DNA from 2 places in the Pseudovibrio sp. Ad5 genome. Region 2 is predicted to be linked to the other one. Evidence: predicted binding sites of a transcription regulator. Region 2 holds the regulator's gene; the other holds the start of a gene.

Region 1 (4,424 bases), on a different contig from region 2:
CGAAGACTACAATCTCGGATTTGGGGCAACCCTTGGAGCTCTTTTTAAGCCGTGGGAAGGCACTCAGCTTGGTATTGGGTATCGCTCGCCCATTGAGCACAACCTTAAGGGGCGGCTTGTGGTCGGTGGTGGCACGCCAACTCCAATTCGTTCCAACATCATTATGCCAGAGACTGTGACAGTTTCCTTCCAGCAGGTATTGAATGAGCGCTGGCGCGGAATGGGTACGTTTGAATGGACGCATTGGTCACGGTTTAGCACCTTCCCGGTGTTCAATCTGCAGGATCAGGTGGTTTCCGAGTTACCGTTCCAATACAACGACGGCTACTTCATCTCGCTTGGTACGGAGTATGATTTCACTCAGAACATCACTGGTCGGTTTGGGCTGGCTTATGAGTGGTCTCCAATCGACGAAGCGAACCGGACACCGCGACTGCCTGATTCAAACCGGTTCTGGCTGAGTGCCGGGGTGAGTTACTTCTACGAGGACTGGCTGGAAGTTGATTTTGGCTACTCGCATATCTTTCCAGAAAGCTCAAATATCAACATCAATCCGGACCACCCGTTCTATGAGGGCATTACCATTCAAGGGCCGGTCAACGACACCAATGTTGACATCATCAGCTTTGGTGCGCGTTTGAAGTTCTAAGGCTTTGCCGATGTCAGTTTGATTTGCCTCCCGGCAGTGTGACTGCGGGGAGGCTTTTCGTTTTTAAAAGGCGCTTGGGTAGAGACCGCCGTCGAGCAAGAGGTTTTGGCCTGTGATGTAGCCAGCATGGGCTGAGCACATGAAGGCGCAGGCTTTGCCGAATTCTTCCGGATTGCCGAGGCGCCTTGCAGGGATCTCTTCTGAAGACAGACGTTTGGCTTCTTCAATGGTGATGCCGGTCTGCTCTGCCTGACGCTCAAAGCCACCTTTCAGGCGGTCGGTGTCGAACTTGCCGGGCAGCACATTGTTGATGGTGACATTGTGCTGGGCGTATTGGCGGCAGACGCCTGCCAGGAATGCAGTAAGACCTGCACGGGCACCGCTGGACAGGTCCAGCCCTTCAAATGGCATCTTCACAGACATGGAGGTTATGTTGACGATGCGGCCAAAACGGCGCTCTGCCATGCCATCAATGACTGCTTTGATCAGTTCGATCGGGGTGATCATGTTCTGGATGACACCGTCCTGAATCGCCTGACGGTCCAGCTCTTTGAAGTCTTTGCGTGGCGGGCCGCCGTTGTTGTTGACGAGAATGTCCGGGTTTGGGCACGCTTTGAGAACGGCTTGCTGGCCTTCTGGTGAGGAGATATCTGCTGCCACGGGAATGACTGAGATGTTGTGTTGTGCTGCCAGTCCGCTCGCGATTTGGTCTAGTCGTTGCTCGTTGCGTCCGTTGATTACGAGATCGCACCCAGCCTCTGCCAGTGCTTTTGCTGTTCCCAAACCCAGCCCGCGGCTGGATGCGCAGACAATGGCTTTGCGCCCCTCAATACCCAAGTGCATTTCAACATCCTAATGAATCGGTGAATTGTGAAGGGCAGCCTACATTCTCAGAAAGGTTTGAGCCAGTCAGGATCAAGCTTAGCAAGCAAATAGAATATTCACTTGAATTGCAGGCACTTGATTTTCTCTCCCCTAATAAACGGGGAGTAATGTTACTTGAGGTTCAAGCAAGAAACTGACAGGTTTGAGTATATGTATCCTGTCATATTTGTTTCTTGTGAATCAATTTAAAGGAAAGAAGGTTTTCTTATTCCGGAGGCTTTGTGGTGACCGGGGATTCTACTAGTAAAAAATACAGAAGCTTGTTTTTGTCTGATGTGCATCTGGGCACACGCGGATGTCAGGCTGATCTCTTACTGGATTTTTTGAAGCAAAACGACGCTGACACGGTTTATCTTGTCGGCGACATTATTGACGGCTGGCGGCTGAAACGGTCGTGGTATTGGCCTCAACTGCATAATGATGTGGTGCAGAAGCTCTTGCGCAAAGGTCGCAAAGGGGCACGGATCGTTTACATTCCCGGCAATCATGATGAGTTCCTGCGGGACTTCTTCGGCATTCACTTTGGGGGTGTTGAGGTTGTTGATCAGGTTATTCATGAGGGGGCCAATGGCAAGAGGTATCTTGTCATTCACGGTGACCAGTTTGATGTGGTGGTGCGCCATGCAAAGTGGCTGGCCTTCTTTGGTGACTGGGCTTATGTGAGTGCGCTCAATCTCAATACAGTGCTGAATTATTGCCGTCGTAAGCTTGGGCTGACCTACTGGAGCCTTTCTGCGTGGGCGAAGCTGAAGGTAAAGAACGCCGTCAACTTCATTGGCAAGTTTGAGGAAACACTGGTCTCAGAAGCGCAGCGTCAGAAGGTGGATGGGGTGATCTGCGGTCATATCCATCATGCGGCTGATCATGAGACCAACGGTATCCATTACATCAACACTGGTGATTGGGTGGAGAGCTGCACTGCCGTTGCTGAGAACTTTGATGGAACGTTTGAGGTTATTCATTGGGGCGATGGCAAACGGGGCGAGAGTGAGTCTACCAGCGAGAGTTCTGATGGACGGGTGGCGGCATGAGCTCGATCCTGATTGTCACCGATGCGTGGAAGCCTCAGATCAACGGCGTTGTGCGGACGCTGGAGCGGCTTTCAGTTGAACTGCGCTCTATGGGTATTCGGGTTGAGTTCCTGACGCCGCAATCGTTCCATAGCATTCCGATGCCATCTTATGGCGAGATCCGGCTGAGCCTGACGCTGCCGCATATCGTGCGTGGGTTTATTGAGAAGTACGACTGCGACCATCTGCATATCGCGACCGAAGGACCGTTGGGCCTTATGGCACGGCAGGTGGCAAAGCGAGACGGGCGTGTCTTCACCACCAGTTATCACACGCGCTTTCCTGAGTATTTGCAGGCACGTTATCCGGTTCCGCTGTCCTTTAGCTATTCCTGGTTGCGCCGTTTTCATAACAGCGGGCAGGGGTGCATGGTTGCGACGAGTACATTGGAAGCTGACTTGCGCATGCGTGGGTTTGACAATCTGCTGCGATGGTCTCGCGGGGTGGATCATCAGCGGTTCCGGCCGATACGAACCAACCTGCTGGATTACCTGCCGGGGCCGCGATTTTTATATGTGGGACGTGTGGCGGTTGAGAAGAATATCGAGGCGTTTTTGCAGCTTTCTTTGCCGGGAACCAAAGTGGTTGTTGGCGGAGGCCCGCAGCTGGAGGAGCTCAAGGTTGCTTATCCGGAGGTGTTGTTTACCGGGCCTGTCGTCGGTGATGAGCTGATTGAGTATTATGCAAACTCGGATGTATTTGTGTTTCCGAGCCAGACCGACACGTTTGGCAATGTGCTGCTGGAAGCGCTTGCTTGCGGGACGCCGGTGGCGGCCTTTCCTGTGATGGGGCCGATTGATGTGATTGGCAACAGTGGGGCAGGTGTGCTGAAGAATGATCTTCAGTCGGCAGCGCTGGAAGCACTGGAGGTTTCGCGGGATCATTGCCGGGATGTTGCCCTGCGATTTACGTGGCGGGCAAGTGCCGAGCAGTTTCTAGCCAATGCTGAACATGCCTATGATCCTGCATTCACTGCAGGATTTCGGCAGGACCTGTATGCGGGCAAAGGCTCTGTTGGAAATCACCTGAATGGTTGAGTGGATCTCCTTGAGCTGTGATCAGAATATCTGAAACCCTCGTAGATTTGCGTGCTATACAGGGCGGCATATTGCTGTTGCCGAGGTTCTTATGGTTTTAGATGTTTCCAGTCCAGTCGAACTCACTTTTTCCGAAATTGAAAAAGCAAGAACAAGGCTGCAAGGCTATGCCAGCCTGACACCGCTTCTGAACTTTCCGGTGTTGGATGAGCAGGTGAATGGCCGTGTCTTTATTAAAGCCGAAAACCTGCAGCGCACCGGGTCTTTCAAGTTTCGAGGCGCGTTCAATCGCCTTTCCCTGATCCCGCAGGAACAGCGGCCCGCTGGTGTGGTTGCGTGTTCTTCCGGAAACCATGCGCAGGGCGTTGCAGCTGCTGCGAAGATCCTTGGTTTTCCGGCATTGATTGTGATGCCTGAGGATGCGCCTCAGCTGAAGATCCAGCGGACGAAAGCGCTGGGGGCGGAGGTTGTGCTTTACGATCGTGAGAGCGAGGACCGCGAGGCGATTGCCCGTGGTCTTTGTGAGGAGCGCGGTGCGACGTTCATCCACCCTTACAATGACAGTGGTGTGATTGTGGGACAGGGTACGACCGGGCTTGAAATTGCAGAGCAATGTGAAGTTCTGGGTGTCACACCTGATGTGTTGATCAGCTGTACAGGTGGCGGTGGTCTGACCAGCGGTATTGCGCTGGCGTTGGAAACCAGCCTGCCTGAGTGTCAGATTTACACGGCAGAGCCTGCTGGTTTTGATGATTATGCGCGCTCACTGGAAGCTGGGACACG
Region 2 (4,424 bases):
TCATTCCGCTGTCTACGGATGCTGCCGTACCAGCTGGCCAGTGGGGCGTTGAAGAGCTGGAAACGCCAGAAAGTTTCCGCAAGTTTTCAGACAAAGAAATCGCCTACACCGATTATCTGGTCTCCAAAGGCACAGTTGCAAACGAGTGGAACTCCATCTTCTTCAAGTCCGGCGCAAGCCGTGAGCCGGAGATGGCAGGCATTTGGGGCGCAGCCGTTGGTTCCTTCTGGACCATGCTCGTTACCCTGTCCCTCTCGTTCCCAATTGGTGTGTCTGCCGCAATCTATCTGGAAGAGTTTGCACCAAAGAACCGTTGGACACATCTGATTGAGGTGAACATCAACAACCTGGCAGCCGTGCCGTCCATTGTGTTCGGTTTGCTTGGTCTGGCGGTGTTCCTCAACGTCTTTGGATTACCGAGATCGGCGCCCGTTGTCGGCGGTATGGTGCTGGCGCTCATGACTCTGCCAACCATCATCATCGCCTCCCGCGCAGCGCTTCAGGCCGTGCCACCAAGCATCCGCGAAGCCGCGCTCGGCGTCGGGGCGTCCCGCTTACAGGCCGTGTTCCATCATGTGCTGCCACTGGCAATGCCGGGCATCCTGACCGGAACCATCATCGGCATGGCGCAGGCACTGGGTGAGACCGCACCGCTTCTCATGATCGGCATGGTGGCCTTCATTGTAGATATCCCGGCAAGTCCGGTTGATCCCTCTACCGTGCTGCCAGTTCAGATCTTCATGTGGGCAGACTTCCCGGAACCTGCCTTCCAGCAGAAAACCTCTGCCGCGATCATGGTGCTGCTCGGCTTCCTGATCTCGATGAATGCAATCGCAATCGTCCTTCGTAAACGTTTTGAGCGCCGCTGGTGATTTGAAAGGCAAGATCATGGCATTGGAAATGACCACAGACACCGAGAGTGTAATGGATACAACAATGAGCGCCCCTCCAGCCGTTTCAGCTGAAGGCGAAACACTCAAGATGCGTGGCCGCGATGTAAAAGTGTTTTACGGCGACAAGCAGGCCCTTCATGGTGTCGATCTGGATGTTCGCAAAAATCAGGTGACCGCGCTGATCGGCCCGTCCGGTTGCGGCAAGTCCACCTTCCTGCGCTGTCTGAACCGCATGAACGACACCATCGATATCTGCCGCGTGCAAGGCGACATTCTCCTCGACAATGACGATGTCTACGACCCGCGCATTGATGTGGTGGAACTGCGGGCCCGTGTTGGCATGGTGTTCCAGAAGCCCAACCCGTTCCCGAAATCAATCTTTGAGAACGTGGCCTACGGCCCACGCATCCACGGTCTGGCACAAGGCAAGTCGGATCTGGAAGATATCGTCGCAAGTTCCCTGCAGCGTGCAGGTTTGTTTGAAGAAGTGAAAGACCGTCTGGACGAGCCGGGCACAGGCCTTTCCGGTGGTCAGCAGCAGCGCTTGTGCATCGCGCGCGCAATCGCTGTGTCCCCGGAAGTGATCCTGATGGATGAGCCGTGTTCTGCGCTCGACCCGATTGCCACTGCAAAAGTGGAAGAGCTGATGGACGAACTGCGCCAGAACTACACCATCGTCATCGTAACTCACTCCATGCAGCAGGCCGCACGTGTATCCCAGCGCACCGCGTTCTTCCATCTGGGTAATCTGGTGGAAGAGGGGCTGACCAACGACATCTTCACCAACCCAAAAGACCAGCGCACGCAGGATTACATCACAGGCCGTTTTGGTTAAGAATAAAAGAGCGGTACTCTAAGGAGATATCCGATGAAAGATCATATTGTCTCTTCCTTCAATGAAGAGCTGAAAGAACTGGCCGGACGTGTCGTTGAAATGGGCGGACTGGCAGAAACCCTTGTTCACGACGCTGTCACCGCACTGCTGAGGCAGGACCGCGAACTGGCAACCCGCACCATCGCTGCCGACCAGCGCCTGGACAACATGCAGGCCGAGCTGGAAGAGCTGTGCATCTCCGTGATCGCACGCCGCCAGCCAATGGCAAGCGACCTGCGCGACATCATCGCCGCCATGCGCATCTCCAACGATCTGGAGCGCGTCGGTGACATGGCCAAGAACATCGGCAAGCGGACGCTGGCGATTGAATCCGAATTCAACAACAAGCAGCTCGCTGTGGGTGTTGAGCACATGTCTGATCTGGCGCTTGAGCAGCTCAAAGCCGTTCTGGACGCCTACACCTCTGGTGACCTTGAAGTTGTCCAACGCGTACATGTTCGCGATGACGAAGTGGATGCGCTTTACACCAGCCTGTTCCGCCAGCTGCTCACCTACATGATGGAAGACCCGCGCTCCATCACCATGTGCGCGCACTTGTTGTTCTGCGCAAAGAATATTGAGCGCATCGGTGATCATGCAACCAATATCGCAGAAAACATCTACTACATGATCTCCGGAAGCCACCTTCCAACAGATCGTCCAAAGACGGACGAGCTGGCGCAGTCTACAACCGTGTAGAGTGTGTTCACTTATAACGAGCAGAACACACGCAATTGCTTTATAAGAGAAGGTGCAAAGAGAGCACTTTAATATGCCTAAGATACTGATTGTAGAAGACGAAGAACCGCTAAGCCTGCTGCTGCGTTATAACCTTGAAGCAGAGGGCTACACTGTTGACGTGTGCGCAAGAGGAGATGAGGCGGAAGTCCTGCTGCAGGAAAGCCAGCCGGACCTGCTGCTGCTGGACTGGATGCTTCCGGGCCTCTCTGGCATCGAGCTCTGCCGTCGTTTGCGGGCACGCTCAGAAACCGAGCGCATGCCGATTATCATGCTCACAGCGCGCGGTGAAGAATCCGAGCGCATCCGCGGCCTGGCGACCGGGGCCGACGATTACGTCGTCAAACCGTTCTCCGTTCCGGAACTTATGGCCCGTGTTCGTGCGATCTTCCGCCGTGCATTGCCAGAAGTTGTCTCCACAATGCTCAAGTCTGGCGACATCGAGCTCGATCGCGAAACCCACCGCGTGCGCAGAACAGGCCGCGAAATCCACCTCGGCCCCACAGAATACCGCCTGCTGGAGTTCCTCATGAGCGCACCGGGCCGCGTTTACTCCCGTGAACAGCTGCTGGACGGTGTCTGGGGCCATGATGTTTACGTAGATGAGCGCACCGTGGACGTCCACGTAGGCCGCCTGCGCAAAGCCATCAACAAAGGCCGCATGAAAGACCCGATCCGCACCGTTCGCGGTGCCGGATACGCTTTCAACGACCAGTTCGCTGTTGGGTAATTGATCTCTGCTATATGCGCATTGTGAAACTGCATCTCCCTTCCAGAGGTGCAGATCAAAAACAATGCGGATAACAAATGATAATCAAGACGGTTGATCGAGCGACCGCTCATATCTACGACAATCTCTGTCAGGCCTATGAGGCAGAGTTCTCACCTCTCACACACAAACATCCAAACGCGGATGGTTTGTTTGCCAAAGACACGCTTCTTGAAGGCAACATCACCGGCTATCTGGCTTTAAATGATGATATCCCCGCCGGGTTAGCTGCAATCAAGCGGCAAGATCATCACGACTTTGAAGTCTGCGAGTTTTACGTGGTGCCAGTGTTCCGCAGACATAAACTGGGACAGCGCTTTGCAGCTGCGTTGTTTGATCAAATGCCCGGTCACTGGCAGATCAAGCAGATTGAAGGCGCTGATCAGGCCATTGCCTTTTGGCGTTCTGTTATCAGCACCTACACCTCAGGTCAGTTTTTGGAAGAAAACTATACGGACCCATACTGGGGCGCCGTCACCCGCCAAACCTTTAAAGCTCACTAGTTCTCAAGCCAGAGCGACAAGCGCCAGATCAAGACGACACGCAAACAGCAAAAAGCCGGGCTTTGGACCCGGCTCAATACGTTGCTTTTTCAGCTCAAATTAGCTTGCGCGGCGGTTGCGGCGGTCGCTGACGGGCTGATAGGCAATGCTGCGATGATGCGCACAATAAGGTGTGCCTGCATCTGACTGGCGCCCACAGAAATAGAAGTCATCAGAACTCGGATCACCAATCGGCCACTTACAGGTGCGCTCATTCAATGTCAGGATGGAGGCGCGCTCTGAAACCGGAATAAAGAGATCGGAGGTTGGGACTGGAGAAATTTCTGGTTGTATAGCTTCAATCGGTTCAACTTTAAGGGCGTTGGCACCGGCTATCGTTGGTTGAATTTGTCGAGGACTTGGAGAAGGCGCAACAGCTGCAATCGCTTCAGCCACTGTTGGTTTGGTTGAGGTGACGACCCTTGCCGCTGGGGCAGGTGCCTTTCTCGTTTTGGTTGCACCACCTCCCGATTTGGCGCGACCTGAAAGACCAAGGCGATGAACCTTACCAATCACCGCATTACGGGTCACATTGCCAAGTTCCCCCGCGATTTGACTGGCGCTTAACCCGTCTGCCCAAAGTTTGGTTAGTAACTCTACACGTTCTG

What was found. The regulator PhoB, encoded in region 2, activates phosphate uptake and scavenging genes when phosphate is short. The targets are predictions, from matches to a motif close to TGTCATNNANCTGTCAT.
Region 1: PsAD5_RS16130 (UDP-2,3-diacylglucosamine diphosphatase) is a predicted target of PhoB. The motif match lies at 1,693-1,709, and genes of this name have one in related genera.

The regions. Positions count from the first base shown of each region.
Region 1 covers NZ_LMCH01000057.1:297,069-301,492, reverse strand. Annotated here, with positions in the region: gene PsAD5_RS16140 (OmpP1/FadL family transporter) at 1-649, shown strand, start outside; gene PsAD5_RS16135 (SDR family oxidoreductase) at 713-1,492, opposite strand; gene PsAD5_RS16130 (UDP-2,3-diacylglucosamine diphosphatase) at 1,756-2,565, shown strand; gene PsAD5_RS16125 (glycosyltransferase family 4 protein) at 2,562-3,641, shown strand; gene PsAD5_RS16120 (threonine ammonia-lyase) at 3,733-4,424, shown strand, end outside.
Region 2 covers NZ_LMCH01000064.1:364,506-368,929, forward strand. Annotated here, with positions in the region: partial or broken gene pstA (phosphate ABC transporter permease PstA) at 162-872, shown strand; gene pstB (phosphate ABC transporter ATP-binding protein PstB) at 937-1,728, shown strand; gene phoU (phosphate signaling complex protein PhoU) at 1,762-2,466, shown strand; gene phoB (phosphate regulon transcriptional regulator PhoB) at 2,540-3,235, shown strand; gene PsAD5_RS23080 (GNAT family N-acetyltransferase) at 3,313-3,777, shown strand; gene PsAD5_RS23085 (GcrA family cell cycle regulator) at 3,877-4,424, opposite strand, start outside.